DNA from 3 places in the Aminobacter sp. LjRoot7 genome. Region 2 is predicted to be linked to each of the others. Evidence: riboswitches for the same ligand, from Rfam matches in the RefSeq annotation. Region 2 holds a riboswitch; each other region holds the start of a gene.
What was found. Region 2 has a riboswitch for cobalamin ahead of ACSQ3E_RS05645 (ABC transporter substrate-binding protein). Riboswitches for the same ligand answer to the same signal wherever they lie in the genome.
Positions count from the first base shown of each region.

Region 1 (6,995 bases), 400 kb from region 2:
GGCGAAGGGCGCCAGCATGACCACGCCGACCGTTGTCTGGCACAGCACCGTTATCTCCGGCCGCTGCTCGCCCAAGCCCTTGGCCAGGATCGTCACCACCGCGTAGAGAAAGGCGCCGCCAAGCGCCATGGCGATGCCGATCATCCAGGTGGTCGTGACCGGATTGTCGGAGACGATGAGGCCGCTGGCCAGCACGACGCCGAAGAAGGCAGCCGCCATCCAGGCGACCTGGTCGGCGGTGATGCGCTCCTTGAGGAACAGGACGCCGATCAGCACCACGAAGAACGGCTGGATGTGGTAGACGATGGTCATCACCGCAATCGAGGTCTTGGCGAAACCGGCGAAGAAGGCCGTCCAGCTCAGCACCATGCAGACGCCACAAAGCGCCGCGCGCGCCAGGCGGCCCCAAGACAGCAAGCTGTCAGGAAGATAACCACGCACGAGGCACCAGACGCCGAGGAACAGCGAGCCGAACAGGCAGCGCCAGAACACCGTCGTGACGGGATCCACGCCCGCCTCGGTGACGAAGGCGCCGACTGTGCCGGCGATCGCCATGGCGATTGCGAGGTTGAGGGCGGGAAAGCGGGAGGCGTTGGTCATGCGCGTCATCCGGTGGCGATGGCCAAGCAAGCTCCGATTGACGAATTCATTCAAACGAATAGATTTGGCGAACCCTATTCGAAATGCTGATACCGCCATGGCGATGCCGCTCGACCTCGACCTGCTCAGGACCTTCGTCGCCGTTGCCGACAGCGGCAGCTTTTCCAATGCCGCGGCGCGCGTCGGCCGCAGCCAGTCGGCCATCAGCATGCAGATGCAGCGGCTGGAGCAGACCGTCGGCAAGAAGCTATTGGTGCGTGGGCCGAAGGCCGTGACCACCAACGCCATCGGCGAGGAGCTTCTGGTCTATTCCAGGCGGTTGCTGAAACTGTCCGACGAAGCCTGGGCCAGCGTCACCCGGCCCGAGGAAGCCGGCAGCGTGCGGCTCGGCGTGCCGGACGACTATGCCGCCTTCCTGCTGCCGACGGTGCTGTCGCGCTTCGCTGCCGCCCACCCTCTGGTGACGGTGGAGTTGATCTGCGAACAGTCGACCTCGCTGGTGAAGACCTTCGCCGACGGCAAGCTCGACCTCGCCATCATCACCCGGGGACCGGAGCAAGCGGTCGAGGTGCTGCAGCGCGAACGGCTCGTTTGGGTCGCCTCGCCCAACCACGTCGCCTGGGAGATCGATCCGCTGCCCGTCGCGCTGTTCGAACCGGGCTGCGTCGCGCGCAAGAGCGTGCTGCAGGTGCTGGGTGCCGCCGACCGGTCGTTTCGTTGCACCTATTCCAGCGCCAGCCTGCTCGGGCTGGTCGCCGTGGTCCAGGCGGGTCTTGCGGTCGCCGGCCTTGCCCAGCGCAGCGTGCCGTCCGGCCTGCGTGTCATTGGCGAAGCCGAGGGCCTGCCGCCTTTGCCGGAAATGGAAATCGGCATCCTGCGCAATCCGCAGACAGCCAATTCGGCGGTCGACAGGCTCTACGAGTTCCTCCGGCGCGACCTCACCCAGCAGTCCTGATCGCCACCGCTTGCGCCTAACGTATGCCTGCCATGCGCCCTGTGCATTGCTGCAATGCATCAACGTCGCTTGTGCCGTGACAGACATGAGGAAAATGTAGATCTAAATCGTTTCAGCTCCCCCGAGTCCGCTCATGCCCTTGCCGATCCTCGCTCTGGCCGTTGCATCCTTTTGCATCGGCACCACCGAATTCGTGATCATGGGCCTGTTGCCTGAGGTCGCTGCCGACCTCGGCGTGTCGATCCCGGCCGCAGGTCTTCTGGTCACCGGCTACGCGCTCGGCGTCGTCATCGGCGCTCCGATCATCGCGGTGGGCACGGCGAAACTGCCGCGCAAGCCGGTGCTGATCGGGCTCGCCATGATGTTCGTGCTCGGCAACCTGCTCTGCGCCATCGCCCCCACCTACTGGACGCTGATGATCGCCCGCGTCATCACCGCCTTCGGCCACGGCGCCTTTTTCGGCATCGGCTCGGTGGTGGCGGCAAGCCTGGTGCCGGCCAACAAGCGCGCCAGCGCCATTGCCCTGATGTTTGCCGGTCTGACGCTTGCCAATATCCTCGGTGTACCAGGTGGCACGGCTCTCGGCGAAGCCTATGGCTGGCGCGCGACCTTCTTTGCCGTCGTCGTCATCGGCCTGCTTTCGGTCGTAGCCATCGCCTTCCTCGTGCCGGCGGGCGTCGCCCCTCCAGGCAAGGGCGGCGTCGCGGGCGAGGTCAAGGTGCTGGGCAAGCTGCAGGTGTGGCTTGCCATGATCATCTCGGCGCTGGCCTCCGGCAGCCTGTTTGCCGTCTTCACCTACATCAAGCCGATCCTGACCGACGTCAGCGGCCTCTCGGTCGAATCGGTCACCTGGGTGCTGCTGCTATTCGGCGGCGGCATGACCATCGGCAACATTATTGGCGGCAAGCTGGCCGACTGGAAGCTGATGCCCACAGCCATCGGCGCGCTGGTGGTGATGGCGGCGATCCACGTCGCCTTCGCCGAGCTCAGCTACTCCGCGCCCGCCGCGATCCTGCTCGTCTTCATGTGGGGCGTCATCACCTTCGTCATCGTGCCGCCGATGCAGATGCGGGTCGTCGAGACCGCCTCGGAGGCGCCGAACCTCGCCGCAACGCTCAACCAGGGCGCCTTCAACGCCGGCAACGCTGCCGGCGCCTGGGCCGGTGGTGCCGCGATCTCGATGGGCGTGAGTTATGCCGACCTGCCCTTCGTCGGTGCGGCCATCGCACTGTCCGCCTTCGGCGTCGCGCTGTTTTCCTTCGCGCTCGACCGGCGTGACGCAATTCAGCAGGCGGCATGACGCTTTAGCGATTGTCAGCAACCCGTCGCTACTGTAGCCACGACAGCGATGGTTCCTGCTGCCTGACTCGGGCACGGGATTAAATGGGAACACGGTGAGACGTCGCTTTGACGCGAAACCGTGGCTGCCCCCGCAACTGTGAGCGGATAGCAAATCGGAAACACGCCACTGGCCATTAGGCCGGGAAGGCTCCGAGGCGCGATCACCCGCAAGCCAGGAGACCTGCCATCATCCGATTAACTCAACCGGCCGGGGTGTGCCGCGGAGATGATGATGGTTGCGACTGCCTTTTTCGGTACCGGCGCGCTCACCGGATCGTTCTGCCACCTCCGCCCGATCGCGGAGACAGGGCATGCTCGATCGCGTCTACGCCGCTAGCCGCCTCGTAGGCACCACCCCGGCACTGCTCGAACTCGAAGGCGTCAGCTGGGGCCCGCGCGTCTCGCAGCGCATTCTCGAGCCGGTGAGCCTTGCGGTTGCCCCAGGCGAATTGCTCGCCATCGTCGGCCCCAACGGTGCCGGCAAGTCGAGCCTGTTGCGCTGCCTCTACCGCTACCACAAGCCGACGACGGGCACCGTCCGCCTCGACGGCACCGACATCTGGAAGATGAAGCCGCGCGACTGCGCCCGCCGCATCGCCACAGTGCTGCAGGAAAGCGCCTCCGACTTCGGCCTGACCGTCGCCGAGATCATCGAGCTGGGCCTGACCCCGCATGTCACGAGCTTCGGCACCAGCGACGACGACTACGACCAGGTCGAGGCGGCCCTTGCCCTGCTCGGCCTCACCGCACTCGCCGCGCGCGACTTCGGCTCGCTGTCAGGCGGCGAGAAGCAGCGGGTAATGATTGCGCGGGCGCTGGTTCAGAAGCCGGACCTTCTGATCCTCGACGAGCCGACGAACCACCTCGACATCCGCCACCAGCTCGAGGTGCTGGAGCTGCTTGGCAATCTCGGCTGCACCGTCATCGTCTCGCTGCACGACCTGGCGCTCGCCTCGGCCCATGCCGACCGCGTGCTGGTGATGGACGCCGGCCGCGCCATCGCCTGCGGTGCGCCCGCCGACATCCTGACGCCCGATCGCATCCGCGACAGCTTTTCCGTCGGTGCCACCCTCGACGACCATCCCATCACCGGCCGCCCGCGCTTTTCCTTTCACCTCGAACGCTGACAGAAACCAAGGAGCCTCCATGCGCCTGCCCATCATCGCCGCCGCCCTGCTCGCCACCTGCGCCTCATCAATGACCAGCGGCTTCCCCGTCACCATCAAGAGCTGCAACCGCGACGTGACCTTCGAGGCAGCGCCCAAGCGCGCCGTCTCGCACGACGTCAACCTGACCGAGATGATGCTGGCGCTCGGCCTCGCCGACCACATGGCCGGCTATTCCGGCGTCTCCGGCTGGAAGACGCTGAGCGAGGAGCTGCGCAAGGGCGTCGGCGAACTGCCCGAACTCGCCCCGCAATACGTCACCAAGGAAGTGCTGCTCGGCGCCGACACCGACCTGTTCTTCGCCGGCTGGAACTATGGCATGAAGGTCGGCGGCGACGTCACCCCCGAGACGCTCGCGCCCTTCAAGATCGCGGTCTACGAGCTGACCGAGAGCTGCATCCACATCATGAAGAAGGACAAGTCGTCGCTTCAGGACATGTACGCCGACCTGCTCAATCTCGGCGCGATTTTTGGCGTGCGCGAAAAGGCCGAGGCGCTGGTGTCAGGTTACGAGAAGGAGCTAGCCGACTTCCAGGCGTCGCTGCCCAAGCTCGACAAGCCGGTCAGCGTGTTCCTCTACGATTCAGGCGAGCAAAAGCCCTTCACCGCCGGCCGCTACGCTATGCCGACCGCGATCATCGAGGCTGCAGGCGGCAAGAACATCGTCGACGACGTCGAGTCGAGCTGGGTCGAGATCGGCTGGGAGCCCGTCATCGAGCGCAATCCCGACATGGTGGTGATCGTCAATTACGGCGAGGTGACTGCAGAGCAGAAGATCGAGTTCATGCGCACCAACCCGGCCTTCAAGGACATAGAGGCGGTGAAGAACAACCGCTTCTTCGTGCTCGAATATAATGAGGCGACGCCGGGACCGCGCAACATCGCGGCCATCAAGCGGCTGGCCGCCGCGATGCGGGCCGACTGATCCGTGTCGCACCGCCACCTCGTCGCCGGGCCAAGGCACGTCCTCATCCACGCCTTGCCGGCCCTGATCCCGGGGCTGGCCGTGGTGCTCGTCGTCAGCATGATCATCGCCGTCGGCGTCGGCCCGGTCGCGATCCCGCTCGAGACCGTATGGGGCGTGATCGCCAACAAGCTGATACCGGGAAGCGTCGAGGCGGCCTGGTCGAGCGGCCGCGAGAACATCGTCTGGGACGTGCGCGCGCCGCGCGTCATCCTGGGCGCCGTGGTCGGCGCCTCGCTGGCGCTGGTGGGCGGCGCCTTGCAGTCGGTGACGCGCAACCCGCTCGCCGATCCGCACCTGCTCGGCATCTCGTCGGGCGCGGCCTTTGGCGCAATCATGGCGCTGATCCATTCCGGCATGGTGCTCGGCACCATCACTGTGCCGGTCTTCGCCTTTGCCGGCGCGCTGGCGGCGACGGCGCTGGTGCTCGCAATCGCCAACCTTGCGCGGGCGCAATCGGCCGGCCAACTGATCCTCGCCGGCGTCGCAGTGAGCTTCATCATCTCGGCCGCCGGAAACCTTTTGATCTTCATCGGCGATCCCAAGGCAGCGCATGTGGCTATTTTCTGGATGCTCGGCGGCCTCGGCCTCGCGCAGTGGAGCCACCTGCCCTATCCACTGGCAGCCCTTTTGCTCTGCGGCGTCTGGCTGATGACGCAGACGCGCAACCTCAACGCCATGACGCTGGGCGACGAAAGTGCAACCGCGCTCGGCATTCCGGCACAGCGCTTCCGGCTCAAGGTCTTCGTCGTCTGCGCGCTTCTGACTGGCTGCGCCGTTGCTTACTCGGGTGTCATCGCCTTTGTCGGACTGATGATCCCGCACATCGTGCGCTTCTTCGTCGGCGGCGACTATCGCCGGGTGCTGCCTTTGTCGGCGCTTGTCGGCGCCATCTTCCTGATCGCCGCCGACATGGCGGCGCGGACGGTGGTGCCACCGCAGGACATGCCGCTCGGCATCGTCACCGGACTGATCGGCGGCATCGCTTTCGTCGTCCTGATGCGGCGGCGGACAACAAATTGAGGGTCAGTTGGTAATGCAATGCAAGACGACGCAAATCCGGTTGCACGGCCCGGAATTCGCCGCTATTCATTCCGCCATGAACACGACTTCGCTCCAGAATATTTGGTGGCGGGCCAGCTGACAGCGGCCTCTTGAAGCGCGTGCGCGTGAAAATTGTGATGGCCGCAACGGGATTTCCGGGCGGCCATTTGCTTTTTTCGAACCAGGCTCCGGACGCTCCCACTGCAAGAGATGGAGACGGGAATGACGTTGGAATTGCTTGAAAACGGCGCCGAGCGCTACGTGACGTCAGGCGGGGTGTCGATCACCCGGCAGCGCCACGAAACCGCCTATCACGGCGCGATCGAGACCTATCTCGACGGGCTCAACAGCCGGCGCGGCGCGGTGTTTTCCTCCAACTACGAATATCCCGGCCGCTACACGCGATGGGACACCGCCATCATCGACCCGCCGGTCGTGATCTCGGCGCGCGGACGCTCGATGAAGATCGAAGCGCTGAACGGCCGCGGCGAGGTGCTGTTGCCGGTCATCCGCGCAGTGCTCGCGCCACTCGAAGAGCTGACGATCACAGAGACGACCAAGCGCCTGATCGCACTCGAAATCGCAAGACCCGGCCGCGTCTTCACCGAGGAGGAGCGTTCGCGCGTGCCTTCGGTGTTCACCGTGCTGCGAGCCGTCACCGCCTTGTTCAAGTCGGACGAAGACAGCAATCTCGGCCTCTACGGCGCCTTCGGCTACGACCTCGCCTTCCAGTTCGACCCGGTCGAGCACAAGCTCGAGCGCAAGCAGAGCCAGCGCGACCTGGTGCTGTTCCTGCCCGACGAGATCCTGGTCGTCGACCACTATTCGGCCAAGGCCTGGCACGACCGCTACGACTATTCCGGCGCAGGCTTTTCGACCGATGGCATCGCCCGCGACAGCGTCGAGGAGCCGTTCAGGCCTTCCG
Region 1 covers NZ_CAXUPX020000001.1:770,350-777,344, forward strand. Annotated here, with positions in the region: gene ACSQ3E_RS03760 (DMT family transporter) at 1-600, opposite strand, end outside; gene ACSQ3E_RS03765 (LysR substrate-binding domain-containing protein) at 698-1,555, shown strand; gene ACSQ3E_RS03770 (MFS transporter) at 1,689-2,855, shown strand; cobalamin riboswitch at 2,888-3,099, shown strand; gene ACSQ3E_RS03775 (ABC transporter ATP-binding protein) at 3,208-4,023, shown strand; gene ACSQ3E_RS03780 (ABC transporter substrate-binding protein) at 4,043-4,987, shown strand; gene ACSQ3E_RS03785 (FecCD family ABC transporter permease) at 5,087-6,049, shown strand; gene ACSQ3E_RS03790 (anthranilate synthase) at 6,293-6,995, shown strand, end outside.
Region 1: linked by a shared signal. The riboswitch ahead of ACSQ3E_RS03775 (ABC transporter ATP-binding protein) and the one ahead of ACSQ3E_RS05645 (ABC transporter substrate-binding protein) in region 2 are both predicted to bind cobalamin.

Region 2 (6,995 bases):
GCGTTGCGCTCGGTGTTGCGGCAGCGCGAGGCAGCCGAGCTCGATATCATCGTCATCGATGACGGCTCGGTCGATGGCACGACCGAAATCGTACGCTCATTCATTGCCGACGGTGCGCCGATCCGCCTGTTTTCCCAAGCCAATACAGGCGTGACCAGGGCGCGCAACGCCGGCCTGCGACGCCTTTCGGACGACACGGAATTCGTCTCCTTCATCGATTCCGACGACATTTCGCCCGTCGGGCGCTTTGCCGCCGACCTTGCCTATTTCAGGACCGACCCGGGGCTCGAGCTGACCTATTCCTACATGCGCATGGTCGACCAGATCGACGACGAGACGCTGGAGCCGGTGGCGGGATGCGACGACCGCATCTTCCGCGGCGTACACTTGTCGGCTGGCATCTACCGGCGCAGCCTGATCGCGCGGATCGGCGATTTCGACGAGGATCTGGCGCAAGCCGAGGACACGGACTTCCTGTTTCGTGTCTTCGAGCAGCACGCACGGTTTGTCTTTCCCGAAACGATCGCGCTCTACTACCGCCGCCATGAGCACAATTTGACCCGCAACATCGCCGAGTCGCGCCGGGAGTTCCTGAAGGCGGTGCAGAAATCGATGCGCCGCCGCAAGGCCGATCCGACGCTCGGCGATCTCCGCGGCTTCATCCAAGTGGCGCACCCGTCGGGCGATGGGGCGCCGTTGCGGCCATGAGCTACAGCGTCGTCATACCCGCATGGAACGCCGCCCGCACGATCGCCGAGACATTGCGCTCGGTTGCCGCGCAGAGTGTGCTGCCCGCCGAGATCATCGTCGTTGACGACGGTTCCACCGATGAAACCGAGGCAGCAGCGCTGCAGTCGGGTATTTCAGTCAGATATGTCAGGCAGGACAATGCCGGACCAGGCAGTGCCACGACGCGCGGATTCGCGCTGGCAATGGCGCCCTTCATTGCCACGGTTGATGCCGACGACTTGTGGCTTGGCGACAAGATCGAGCGCCAGTTCCGCAGGTTGGAAGAGGCGCCGCAACTGGCTGCCGTCTTCACGCTGTGGCGAACGTTCAGGCATGGCGAAGCCGACGATAGCACTGGCAAGGTGACGCCCGGCTGGTCGCGCACGACGATGCTGGTCCGCAGCGATGCGGCACTTGCTGTCGGGCCGGTGATCGATCCGCCGGGCAACCGGGGCGATATGGTCGACTGGCTCGGCCGCGCCCGCGAGGAGGGGCACCAGCTCGGCATGATCGACGAGGTGCTGGCGCTCAGGCGGATCCTGCCGGGCAGCATGTCCTATGGCCGCGATCCCGAGCGCGACCGTGGTTATCTCGAGGTCGCCAGGATGGCCATGCTGCGGCGCAAGCTCAAGAATGCCGGGCAGGGCTGATGGCACCGACGTCACGCCGCATCGGCCGGCGCTTCCCCGACTATGGCTGGGCATGGCCGACGAACGGCCTCGACCAGCTGCTCAAGGCGGTGCTGTTGCCAGACCATGAGGCCGCCCAGGCACAGGCCGTGCGGTGGCTCGATGCCAACGACATAGATGCAGTCGAGTTCCGCGAGCACAGGCTGCTTGCTGCGATCGCGGATCGGTTCGGCAAGGCGCTCGCGGCACATGCCGCCTATCCACGCCTTGCCGGCTTGCAGAAGATGCTGTGGACCAAGTCGCGACTTGCCATGCGCGAGGCCGAGCCATCATTGAAGGCGATCGTCGAGGCTGGCGTGCCGATCATGCTGCTCAAGGGCGCCAGCCGCATCGCGGTCGAGCCGGCGGCACAGCGCGGCCGGGTGGCGCACGACATCGACATACTTGTGCGTCCCGAGCACATGGTGGCTGCCTTCGACGTGCTGCGCCAAGGCGACTGGCAGGTGTCGACAGGGGTCAGTCCACAATATCTCAAGCCGCGACTTGCGGCGGTGCGGTCGATGAATTTCTTCAAGGGCAGCTATGGCGACATCGACCTGCACCAGGTCGCCTATGACTGGTCGCAGGCCGATGAGGCGGATGACGCGGCGGTGTGGAAGCGCGCGTCGCCGGCCACTTTCACCGGTCTCGACGTTTTTGTGCCTTCGGCGGCCGACCGCGTGACGCTGGCGATCGGCCATGGTGGCCTTGATGCCCATACCCACAGCGACTGGCTGGTCGACACCGCCTCGGCGATCCGCGCCGGCGGCGTCGACTGGACCGTGCTTTGCGACGTCGTCGCCCGCCGACATCTTGCCGTGCCTGCGGCGGTAGCGCTGACCTATCTCGAAGCCGAGATGTCTGTGCCGGTTCCCGCCGGCGTGCTGGAGCAGGTGGTTGCCATGGCCGACCGCGCCGGTGCTTCTCGTATCGCTGCCCTGCTGCAGGCGAAGCCGCGGACCGATTTCAAGGGCCTGACCTGGCTGTCGCGCGGTGTCGCCAAGCAGTTGCGCATGCGCAAGAAACGCGCTGTCCGCGAACGCGAGCTGCCCGGCGTCGTCTGGCATGGCCGGCGCACACAAGCGATGGATGGTACGGGATCGGCGACCCCGGCGTTGTCACAGAAGGTGCCGTTGCCACCGGCGGCGGTAGGCGGTGCGGAGGCCGAGATCGACATCGTCGTGCGGCTGGACGTGCCGCCGGTACGTCGGCGCATCGAGATGGAGCTCAATGGCGGCGAATGCCATTTCGCGCGGCTGCGTTATCGCAAGCTCGGCAAGTCAGGCGGCCGGCTGACATTGCGGTTCCGCGGCACCATCCGGCCGGACCAGGCAGATGGTGCGCTCGTGCTCTCGGCGCGACCGTCGCGGCAGTTCCGCGAATGGGAGCATGTGCAAACGGTTGCCACCTATGGCGCGGTGCCGTTCCAGATCATCTCGGTGACCGTGTCGTCGGCTCGTTGATCCGAGAACAGCTTGCACCGCCTTCAGTTCCGCGCGGCCAAGTCCCAGTATCTCCGCAGCGAATGCAAACGTCGCCCTGTATAGTCCCCGATGGCAACTTGACTTTACCTTGGCCGTCGATAGTTTGCGGCCGTCATGGTCTTCCGCTGCGAGGCGGAAGCTAAGAGGGAATCCGGTGCGAAACCGGAGCTGACCCGCAACTGTAAGCGGTGAGCCGATCGCCCCTATGTCACTGGCATCCGTGCCGGGAAGACGGGTGATGAAGGCTACGACCCGCGAGCCAGGAGACCTGCCTGACAGAGTGAGATTCCGTGGTCGGGGTGTGCCACAGGAATGCCGGTTCCGGTCCGGAAGCCCGTTTGCGGCTTTCGTCAGGTCCGCATTTCCGTGATCCCCGCCCATGGCAGGCAGAGGTTGGCGCGGCGATGTCGGGAAGAATGGTTTCCCCAGAATATCGAGAGCTCAGGCAGGCAGATCTGTCGTCGCCGGCTGCCGTGGCATCGCGCCCCGACATTTTGTCCCGGGTGCTTACCGGGCATGGCCACGCCGCGCGTTGCGCACCCCTTTTTAGCAAGGAGAGATCATGAACATCAGACATTGGGCCTTGTGGCTCGGGCTTGCCGCGGCATCGGCAATCGGCCTTGCACCGGCGGCCGCCGAAAGCTTCACCGATGATGCCGGCCGCAAGGTTGAGCTGGAACTGCCGATCAAGCGGGCTGTCATCTTCAACCGCTACGCGGTCGAGTTCGCCCGCGCCATCGGCGCCATCGACAAGGTCGTCGGCGTCGATGCCAGCACGATGCGGGACCCGACCTACTGGCCGCAATTCAAGGATGCCGACATCGTCGGCCAGGGCCAGACGCAGCCCAACTACGAGGCGATCGTGGCGCTCAAGCCCGACGTTGTGATCATCCCGCGCAACGGCGTCTACGAGGAGGCCGCGAAGCAGCTCGAGGCCTTCGACATTCCGGTGATCGTCGTCACCGCCTGGGACACGCTGCAGCATGTCGACAACGTCACGCTGTTCGGCAAGCTGTTCGACGAGAAGGCAAAGGCCGACGCACTGAACGCCTATTACACCAGGTACATGGACCTGTTGACCGAGCGGCTGAAGGGCGTCGAGCGCAAGAAGGTTTATCTTGAAGAGGTCCGCGATCTCGTGACCGTCACGCCCGGCTCGGGTTGGCACGACATGATCGAGGCCGGTGGCGGCATCAATGTCTTCGGCGACATCGACATCAAGAAGGAGCCGTCCTCGCGCGGCAACGAGAACAGCTTCACGGTCGATCCCGAGGAGATTATCGCCCGCAAGCCCGACCTGGTGATCAAGCTGCAGCCGGGCTCCTACCAGACCATCCCCGTGGCCAAGTTCGCCGAGAGCTGGAAGGCGATCGTCGCCCGCGAGGAGATATCGGGCACGCCGGCCGGGCAGGCGGGCAACGTGCGCCTGATCAACTACTACCTCGCCGGTGGTTCGTCCAAGGTCACAGGGGCGCTGCAGGTCGCCAAATGGCTCTATCCTGAAAAATTAGCCGACGTCGATCCCGAGGCGGCGATGAAGGAATGGATCGAGATCTACCAGGGGCTGCCGTTCCAGGGCGGCATGACCTACCAGGGCACAGCCTCCAACTGATCGACCGGCACGCCGCTGCCAGCGAGGCGGCGTGCACCCTCAATCCGGGAGCCCTAGACCATGGACATCGCAAGCAGTGCCGGTTTCGCGCGCGGCCAATCCGACGGCATTTCCAGCCGCTACCGCCGAGCCGGCTATCGCAAGGCGGCTGTCATCCTGTGCTCGCTGCTCGTCTTGCTGCTGGTCGCCGGCGGCGTTGCCATCGTCGGCATCGCCGAGACCGGGCTGGTGACGCTGCTCATGGTCATCCTGCAGAAGGTCTCGTTCGGCCATTTCGTCGCCGAGGTCGATCCGCAGCAGGCGCGGGTGCTGGTTCATCTCCGCCTGCCGCGCGTCGTCATGGCGATGGTGGCGGGCGGCTCGCTGGCATTTGCCGGCGTGCTGATGCAGGCGATCACGCGCAACCCGCTGGTCAGCCCCTATACGATCGGCGTGTCCTCGGCTGCGGCCTTCGGTGCCTCGATCGCCATCATGTTCGGCATAGGTTTCAGCGCCGCCGGGCTCTATTTCGTACCGTTGACGGCATTCCTCTTCGCGCTCGGCTGCGCCATGTTGGTGTTCTCCATGGCCTGGCTGCGTGGCATGGGGGCGCAGACTATGGTGCTGACCGGCATCGCCCTGATGTACCTGTTTTCCGCCATGACCGCCGCGGTGCAGTTCGTCGCCACCCAGGAACAGCTCGCCCGGGTCGTGCACTGGACCTTCGGCAGCCTCAACGGCATCGGCTGGGATGCGGTCGCCGTCTCTGGCGCGGCGCTGCTGGTCGCCCTGCCGCTGGCACAGTCGAAAGCCTGGCAGTTCAACGCGCTGACCAGCGCCGGCGACGACGTCTCGCGCTCGCTCGGCATCAATGTCGCGCTGCTGCGTGGCATCGCCGTCGTTTTGTCGGTGGTGGTGTCGGCGGTGGTGATCAGCTTCACCGGCGTGATCGGCTTCGTCGGGCTGATCGGCCCGCATGTCGCTCGCCTGATGATCGGCAGCGACCATCGCCATCTCATTCCATTTTCGGCGATCTGCGGCGCCATGCTGCTGCTTCTGGCCGACACCGTCGGGCGCATGGCCTTCAGCCCGACCGTCATCCCGGTCGGTATCGTCGTCGCCTTCGTCGGCGTGCCGCTGTTCCTGCACCTGATCCTGTCCAGACGCTCGGAGTATTTTTCATGAGCGACTATCTTTCGATCGACAAGGTCAGCTTCGGTTATGGCAGCCGCCCCGTGCTGCGCGAGGTCTCCGTCGGCCTGAAGAAGGGCGACATACTCGGCCTCATCGGCCCGAACGGTGCCGGCAAGTCGACGCTGGTGCGGACGGTGCTCGGGCTCGCCGCGCCGTCGTCGGGGCGGATCCTGCTCGACGGCCACGACATCCGCCCAATGTCGCCCAAGACACGCGCCCGCCGCATTGCTTATGTGCCGCAATCCTCGCCGCTCAGCTTTCCGGCGACGGTGTTCGAGACCTGCTTGCTCGGCCGCACGCCGCATATGGGCGCGAGACCGAGCCGTGGGGATCTTGCCGTTGTCGAGGATATGCTCAGGCGGCTGAGGCTGGAGGATTTCGCCTTTCGCCCGATGTCGGAGCTCAGCGGTGGTGAGCGCCAGCGTGTGATGCTGGCGCGTGCGCTGGCGCAGGAAACCGACGTGCTGGTGCTCGACGAGCCGACAAGCGCGCTCGACATCGGCAACCAGCTTTTCACCCTGCGCGTGGTGTCGGAGATCGCACGCGAACGAGGCGTGACTGCACTCGTTGCCATCCACGACCTGTCGCTCGCCGCTCGCTTCTCCGACAGCCTGCTCCTGCTTGACAAGGGTGCCGTCGTCGCCCACGGCGACTGGAAAAGCACGCTCACCGAAGCGACGGTGCGCGACGTCTATGGCGTCAATGTCGAGATCGGGCTTTTGCGCGACATTCCCGTCTTTGCCCCGCACGAGCTGACCTGATGCGCCTCGACATTTCAGGCTTTGCACGAGGGGGAAGGGCTGAAAGCCACGCATCGATGCTGCAACTCTGCGAGGATGTCGAGCGCATGGGCTTCGACGGCATCTGGTTCAACGAGTTCCATTTCCAGAACCCGCCGCAGGCCTATCCTTCGACGCTTATGCTGGCCTCCGCGATCCTTGCCCGGACGCAGCGTCTGCGGGTCGGCACCTCCATCGTCGTGACGCCGCTTTATCATCCGTTCCTCCTGGCCGAGGAGGTGGCGCAATTGCACTGGCAGAGCGGCGGCCGCTTCGACCTCGGCATAGGTCGTGGCACCCATCCGTCGACGCTGGCGGCGTTGGGCGTTCCTGCTGAGAGCACCCGGGATCGTTTCGAACTGTCCTATCGGATCATGTGCGATGCCTGGACGACTGGCGCCACGATCGGGGAGGGCGCGTGCTGGCCGGCTTCGGAGGTTTCGGTCGGGCCGCTTCTCGCCGGCGAGACAGTGCCGGTCTATCTCGCGGGAACCTCGCGCGACACGCTTGGCTTCGCAGCCCGCGAGGGACTGCCGCTTTTGCTCAGCCT
Region 2 covers NZ_CAXUPX020000001.1:1,165,957-1,172,951, reverse strand. Annotated here, with positions in the region: gene ACSQ3E_RS05660 (glycosyltransferase family 2 protein) at 1-708, shown strand, start outside; gene ACSQ3E_RS05655 (glycosyltransferase family 2 protein) at 705-1,379, shown strand; gene ACSQ3E_RS05650 (nucleotidyltransferase family protein) at 1,379-2,860, shown strand; cobalamin riboswitch at 2,980-3,170, shown strand; gene ACSQ3E_RS05645 (ABC transporter substrate-binding protein) at 3,444-4,493, shown strand; gene ACSQ3E_RS05640 (FecCD family ABC transporter permease) at 4,554-5,657, shown strand; gene ACSQ3E_RS05635 (ABC transporter ATP-binding protein) at 5,654-6,427, shown strand; gene ACSQ3E_RS05630 (LLM class flavin-dependent oxidoreductase) at 6,427-6,995, shown strand, end outside.

Region 3 (6,995 bases), on a different contig from region 2:
GGCGCGCTGATCGCCGGCTGGCTGCTCCCCACGATCGGCATCAGCATCGGCTCGGGCATCATCTCGGCCATCATCCACGCCACCATCGGCGCGGTGATCCTGCTGGTGCTGCTGCGGCTGGTCAAACAGGCCTAGCGAAGTCGCCAGAGATTTTACCGAGATCGCCGGCAAGCACAGCTTCGCCGGCGATCCTTTTTTTCATGTCCTGCCGGAAACCTCTGGCGGTGCTAGTGGCCGTGCTTGCGTGGCTCGGCGATCTTGGTCGCCAGTCCCAGCACGCCCAGCAACCTAATCGTCAGGTAGGTGACGTCGAACTCCCACCAGTGGTGGCCGTGGCGCGCCGAGCGCGGGTCGGCGTGGTGGTTGTTGTGCCAGCCCTCGCCATTGCTGAGCAGGCCGACGATGACGTTGTTGGTGCTGTCGTCGGAGGTCTCGTAGTTGCGGTAGCCCCACACGTGGGTCACCGAATTGACCGACCAGGTGATGTGCCAGGTGATCACTGTGCGGAGGAATACGCCCCAGACAAGCAGGCTAAGGCCGAACTGGATGGCCTCGTCGGTCGTGCCGCCGGCGATCAGGCTGGCCGCTACGCCACCGCCGAAAAACGCGGCCCAGGACGCGATGATGATGCCGAGATAGACATGCGGCTTGTCGAGCTTGCGGTAGAACGGGTCGCGGACGATGTCCTTGGCGTAGCGGCCATAGATCTGCATGCGCTCCATGTCGGGCGATTTCACCAGCAGCCAGCCGACATGGGCCCAGAGGAAGGTGACGATCGGGCTGTGCGGATCGGGTTCTTCGTCGGCATGCTCATGATGGCGGCGATGCACCGCCACCCAGCGCGCCGGCGTGTCCTGGAAGGCGCAGACGGCGATGATCGCGAGCCCGTGCTCCAGCCATTTCGGACAGGTGAAGCCGCGGTGGGTGAGCAGCCGGTGGTAGCAGAGATTGATGCCGAGCGTGCCGAAGACATAGATGCCAGCGATGCAGAGCACGACCCCGGTCCAGCTGAAGAACCAGGGCAGCAGGGCGTAGAGCGCCACCAGATGGTAGAAGGCGAGGCCGCTGACATTGAGCCAGTCGATGCGGGCCAATAGCGGCTGGCGCGCAATTGCAGGCGTGGCGGCCTGCGCCGCGATCTGGTCGGACATTGATGCTCCCCGTTGCGGCCCGGATCGTTTCGTAACGATCGAGCCGCCTCCTCCATTTTCAGGCGAGGTTGCGCAGTTTCTAATTCAGGGTCAAGGCACGTTTGGAATTGTCCCGAAATATGGCCGTGGGGCAGTCGGCGAGTTGGGCACGGTGGCTGCGGGTGGCCGATGCCGCGTTGGCCAGCTCATCGGGGAGGAGCAGATTGCCGGGGCCCGAAAATGTGGTGCCGAGGAAGACACGTACGGGCGACAACATGTCAGCCCACGCGCCAGGCTCCCGTCAGGAGCCGCGCCAAGCCGGTCAATCAATCGTGATGCAGGCACTCGTCGCAGAGACCGAACTTCCACGCGGCCGCCGTGACACCATTGAAGCGATGGTGGCAATGGATACATTCCATGTTGCCGCCTTCTTCTTCCTCGCGTGCTGCCTGTGAAAGGATTTTCTGCAGCGCGAAATAAGTTTCGCGCCGGTGGAGCAGTTCTTCCCGCACTTCCCGCCGCGAATAGGACACTTGAATTGCCATGACTTGCACCGCCCGCTGTCTGATCTAGCCCAGTGCTATAGTCGCTGATGTTTCCCTTGGGTCAATTAGATCGATGGATTGACGTGGTGGGTGGCGGGCTGGCGACGCCCTTCAGATACGTGCCCGTCTGCCTTCGGAGCCGTTACCGTTGCCGAGGGTTGCGGCCTTGCCTTCGAGCCAAGTCAGGAAATCGGCGGGAACATCCGTCGTTCCGTTGAGGAGCGGATTGCGTTCCGGCGCCTTGGTGAAGACGTCGTGGTAGTGGACGATCGACAGCGGCAGGCGCTGCTGTTCAACAGGCATCTGGTCGAACAGGTGGAGCGGATAGTTGTGCGGCTCCGACAGCGTGCGTACGGTCAGGCTATTGCCCCATAACGCCAGCGACAGGCAGGCCTGCGAGCTGCCCCACAGTTCGCTTCCCCGGCCGGAAACGACGCCATGGCCGGCTTCGATCCGGTGGCTGACATTGGGTGCGAGCTTCGCCGCCACCGAGCGCTCGAAATAGCCGAGCGTGCGCTCGAGGATGCGGTCCTGCCGCCGGACCGCGACGAGGCCGCCATTGTAGCTTGCCTTGACCCGGGCCTTGTCGACGGTGGTCTCGATCATCGGCACGCAGTCGTAGTCGACGCTCAAGGTCTGGCACAACGCCTGCCAGTAGCCATCCCGGGGGTCGTTGCGGCCAAATGTGCACATGCCCTTGACGTCGACCGGTCGAAGGGCGGCCGCCACACCGTTCAGCGCCAGATCCGGCTCGCGGCAAAACAGCATGTCGCTGTCCATGACGATCAGAACATCCGCCTTGGAGATCTTCTCCACTTCGGCCGAAACATACATCCGGAACGTCGTTCCGTATTCGGGTTCGATGCTGTCGACATCGAGCGGGAGGTAGCTGCAACCCAACCGCTCGAAGCTCTGCAATGTCTCCAGCGAAGGCCGACGGCTTGCCCTCGGCGATGCCACGGTGATCGGGCAGCGCGCATATCTGCCTGCGAACTGGCGCAGGCTTTCGCACAGGAACAGCGCCTGGCGCTCGAGAATGCCTGCCTCGGCGATGAGCACGAACTCGACGCTGAGATCAGTCGACAGCTGCGCCTCGGACAGGGGGACGGCAGGCGCCTTACGGCGGCGAAATGGCCACATGACTGGTTCCTGACAAGGTCCGCCGAGGTGCTGCTACTTCCGCCAACCCAGCCTGGGTTTGCGCCATCTCAGAACATCCACCTGTTTCGCAATCAGCTCTATCTCGCGATGCTGAATGGTTAGTTGCTGGTTGGTGATTGCCAGTTGTTCCTGCATGGCCGACAGTTGCTGTTGAGTGCTCGCCAGAACCTGCTGGGTGCTCGCCAGGTCTTGTTGGGCTCTCGCCACCTGCGCCTCCATAGTCGCCAAGTCGGACGTCAGCTGGCGCATTTCGGCTGCCGAAGACGCAACCGCTGTCGAGACCAGAAGCGATGCTTCCTCGAACTCCGCCTTGATCCGGTCGAGCTCGGCAAAATCATCGCTGCTTTCACCGTTGCCTGACCAACGGTCGACGATTTCGAATGCCTTGCGCAGGCCGCGCGGGACCGGTTCCTCGAACAACCGGGCCAGTGGTTCACGGTGATGGCGATGGGAATCCGACAGCAGGGCGTCGATGTCTGCGCCGGCGTCTCCGGGCGCGCGCGGCCAGGCAAGCGCCAGCGCCGCCTGCATCTTTGAAGCCAGCTGACGCCAGTCGCCGAGCAATTCGTCGTAGGTGGTGAAGACGCGTGGCCGGCCACGCGTGGCAAGCTCAGCTTCGAGGACGTGGCGCAGCCAGAGCAGGTGGCTGACGTCTGGCTGGATTCCGTTGCGGATCTTGAGTGATGCAGCCACCTCCAGCGGATTCCTGATCGGCAGGATGAAGACCGGGCGGACGTTCATTTGCCCGAAGACATCGAGCCAGAACGTCGACAGGCGGCAGATGCGCGGTTCCTTGATGACGAAGGGTGCCGTTCCGCCAAACTCGGCGGCGAGGATTGCACAGGCCTCGCTGCGGAACTGCCACGCATCGGCTGACTGAAACCAGCGCGGATCGACCGGCCTGAAGTCGCGCCAGCTGGAGCCCGCTGCGGCAAGGATGCGGTCGTTGAGATAGACGACGGGCTCTGGTTCCCAGTGTCCGGTCAGATTGGTTTCATTGCCGCCTAGCGGCGTCTTGGGCAGGTCGATGCCCAGCAGCCCAAGCATGCGGGTAAGCGCGCTGGTGCCGGAGCGATGCATGCCCAAAACCAGAAGGCACTGCCTGTTGGCCGATATGCTCGAAGGCGACGCAGGATCTGTAGGCAGATGATAGTCCGTCACACACAACTCGCTGATCCAGGCTACACGCGGTAGGGATTTTACGTGCCTTGCAGCCGGTCTGTTACGTCAGCCCGTGGGAATATTCAACACGCCTGATGCGACCACAGATGGTGGTGGCGGGCTTCGTGTCGAAGTCCAGCTCGCCGTGCCACGCTCACGTCGCAACGGTTTGCGGCAGGCTGGCGAAGGCTATTGTCAGATATCGACAGATGGCTCCATCCTGGCTTTTTCTGGGTGCATCAGCGGTGTGCCGGATGAGCCATTGGCGGCGTCGCACCGTATTCTTCCAAAAGGAGCGCGTGACAAGCAGCTGATGGTGGCGGAACGCCGCTATCCCTTGGTGTTTTCGGATGCTGGCGCCGGCCGCAGCACCTGTTTGCGGCCGGTGGGCTGGTAGGCGAAGTCGTCGACCACTGCGCCTCCGAGCAGATGTTCTGTGACGATGCGGTCGACGGCGGCCTCGGTGACACCGCCATAATAGGTGCCTTCGGGAAAAACCTGCAGCACGGGCGCGAGGTTGCAGGGGCCGAGGCAGGTCGATTTGGCAGTCATCGTGCCGTCACCGGTGACACGCAGTTTCTGCCTGTCCTGCTGGTTGCGCAGGTGGCCCTAGATCAGGTCGGCGCCGGCGGCATTGCACGGGCCGCCCTGGCAGACCAGCACGCGGCGTTTCTGCGCCGGCACCAGCGAGCCCTCGGGCGCAAGTTTTTCGAGCGGCGGAACAGGTGCCGCCACATCGGCGCCGACGACGAGCTCGGCCATCAGTGCCGGCAACAGCGGGCTGTCGGCGAGGCCCTGCGCAATGCGCACATTCGGCCAGGCGCCGCCCTCCTCGGCCTGCCAGCGGCGCAGCGACCTGGTCAGCCAGGCGGTGAAGCTCGGCTCGATCGGCAGCATCAGCGGCAGCAGGAGGACGTCGGAGAATTCGGCCTGGCGAAGTGCCACGAGCGCCTCGCGCAACGACGGTGTGCCCTGCTCGGTGAAGCCGAAGCTGGCGTGGTCGACGCCAGGCAAAGCCGCGGCGAGGTCGGCGAGGCGCTGCATCTGCCTGTAGGGAGCAGCGGCAAAGGCGGACTTGGCGACGAGCACGACGGCGCGTTTGGGCTGTGACGAGGCAGTCTCAATTTCAGCTATCGGCAAACGATCGATTCCTGGCCTGATCGCGGTCGGGGATTGTCGCAACGCATGTCGTGACAGGCGATGGCCGCCTGCACGAACCTGCGCTCCGGTGGTACACCCCGCCCACGGAACGTCACTCGGTAGGCAGGTCTCCTGGCTCGCGGGTCCCGGCTTCATCGCCTGTCTTCCCGGCCCGTTGGCCAGTGACAATATCTGCAATGCGGCTCGCCGCTTACAGTTGCGGGGCAGCTTCGGTGTTGCACCGAATTCCCTCTTAGCTTCCGCCCGAAAGCGGAAGAACCATAACCGAGCGGCAAGCTATAGGCGGGCGGAGGCAAGTCAAGGGACCATCGGAGGTCATGACGAGGTCAGGCCGTGCTGTCGGCGATGTCAGCGCTATCTCGCCAGGCTGGCCGGAAGGGGCTTGCTCGAGCATTTCAGATGCATGTCGCGGGCGAATTGCTTGCGCATCTTGGCCTGATGCTGCTTGCCGGCCATTGCGATGCCGAGCCCGTATGGGCCGAGAAGCAGCCCTGCCGATACGCTCATGGTCTCTTTCTCGCTGGCCGCGTAGTTCGCCGCCGCTGCCCGGGCCTGCGCACATTCGGCGGATCGCCATTTTGGATCCTGGGGCGAGAGTGTCGTGGCATGGTCGACGGGCTGGGATGCACAGCCCGCGACTGCGAGCATCGTCACGGCGGCGAGCAGTTTGGCCTTCATCTATAAGTCCTTGCTAAACATCCACCCATCAACACCGACAGCGGTGATTCCGCAAGACAGCGGCTGCAAGACATGCCAGTGACGGAATGCACTTTATTATCAGGAAACAAAATTGCCTGAATGATTCGCATCGGCTATGCAGAGGCGTCTAAAAGGGAGGAAAATACCATGGCGAACACAACCATCCTCAAATTCGGCCAGCCGGAAGGCGGCGACTCCAGTGACCTGCCCGGTTGGGTGGTGGTCGACGGAAAACCGACGATGAAAACCACCGTCCAGCACACGACCAAGGACGGCAAGGTGCTGTCGGGAACGTGGCAGGCCACCCCCGGCACCTACCATGCGAGCTACACCGACTATGAGTTCGTCCACATGATCTCGGGCCGCATCATCATCACGCCTGATGGCGGCGAACCCGTCGAGGTCGGGCCAGGCGACGCGTTCGTCGTCGAGGCGGATTTCAAGGGAACCTGGAAGATCATCGAGCCGGTGACGAAGCACTTCGTCGTCACGCTTGGCTCGTAGAAGCTCAAGGTATTTCACGTCACTCATCGCGGGGTTTAGGGAGCCGTTACGCGTGTCAAGGCACGCGAGGATGTTAATGCACCCTGCTGTGGATAACCGGCCATCAATTGTGAATAGAGGGAATTTGGGGAACGGCTCATTATTTGGGGCCGCGAACGCGAAATCGAGATGATATCTAGAAGGTCATCTTTCAACAGGTGACTCGCACAAGATGACCGCACTGCAAATCGCGTACCTCATTATTGGCCTTGGTTACCTTACGGCGGTCGTTGCTTTGACCGCACACTAGCGCAGTCTGCTAGCTACCAAAAAACGCGCCGCCCGAGCACTTGAGGCGGCGCACATATTCCAGTTCTATTCGCGGCGGCTTGGCCGAGCGACGAGCGCACTCTAGCACATTCAAGGGGTTTTCCCACGGGCAGAAGACCGGATTTTCCCGCTTGGGAGATCCATGAAAGTTTGTGTAAGTTGCTGTTTTACAAGGGAAAAATGGTGCCGCTTAGGTGACTCGAACACCTGACCCCATCATTACGAATTTTATCACGACGTGTTTCCCCCGATGCGCCTCAAGTTTACCCATTCTTGATTCAGCAAGATAAATCAATGTATTGCTCCTTTATCTCATTTACCGGGG
Region 3 covers NZ_CAXUPX020000010.1:34,526-41,520, reverse strand. Annotated here, with positions in the region: gene ACSQ3E_RS23905 (GlsB/YeaQ/YmgE family stress response membrane protein) at 1-135, shown strand, start outside; gene ACSQ3E_RS23900 (acyl-CoA desaturase) at 228-1,151, opposite strand; gene ACSQ3E_RS23895 (hypothetical protein) at 1,457-1,675, opposite strand; gene ACSQ3E_RS23890 (hypothetical protein) at 1,787-2,815, opposite strand; gene ACSQ3E_RS23885 (hypothetical protein) at 2,849-3,916, opposite strand; gene ACSQ3E_RS23880 ((2Fe-2S) ferredoxin domain-containing protein) at 4,328-4,600, opposite strand; gene ACSQ3E_RS23875 (CbiX/SirB N-terminal domain-containing protein) at 4,607-5,137, opposite strand; cobalamin riboswitch at 5,245-5,436, opposite strand; gene ACSQ3E_RS23870 (hypothetical protein) at 5,513-5,836, opposite strand; gene ACSQ3E_RS23865 (cupin domain-containing protein) at 6,005-6,361, shown strand.
Region 3: linked by a shared signal. The riboswitch ahead of ACSQ3E_RS23875 (CbiX/SirB N-terminal domain-containing protein) and the one ahead of ACSQ3E_RS05645 (ABC transporter substrate-binding protein) in region 2 are both predicted to bind cobalamin.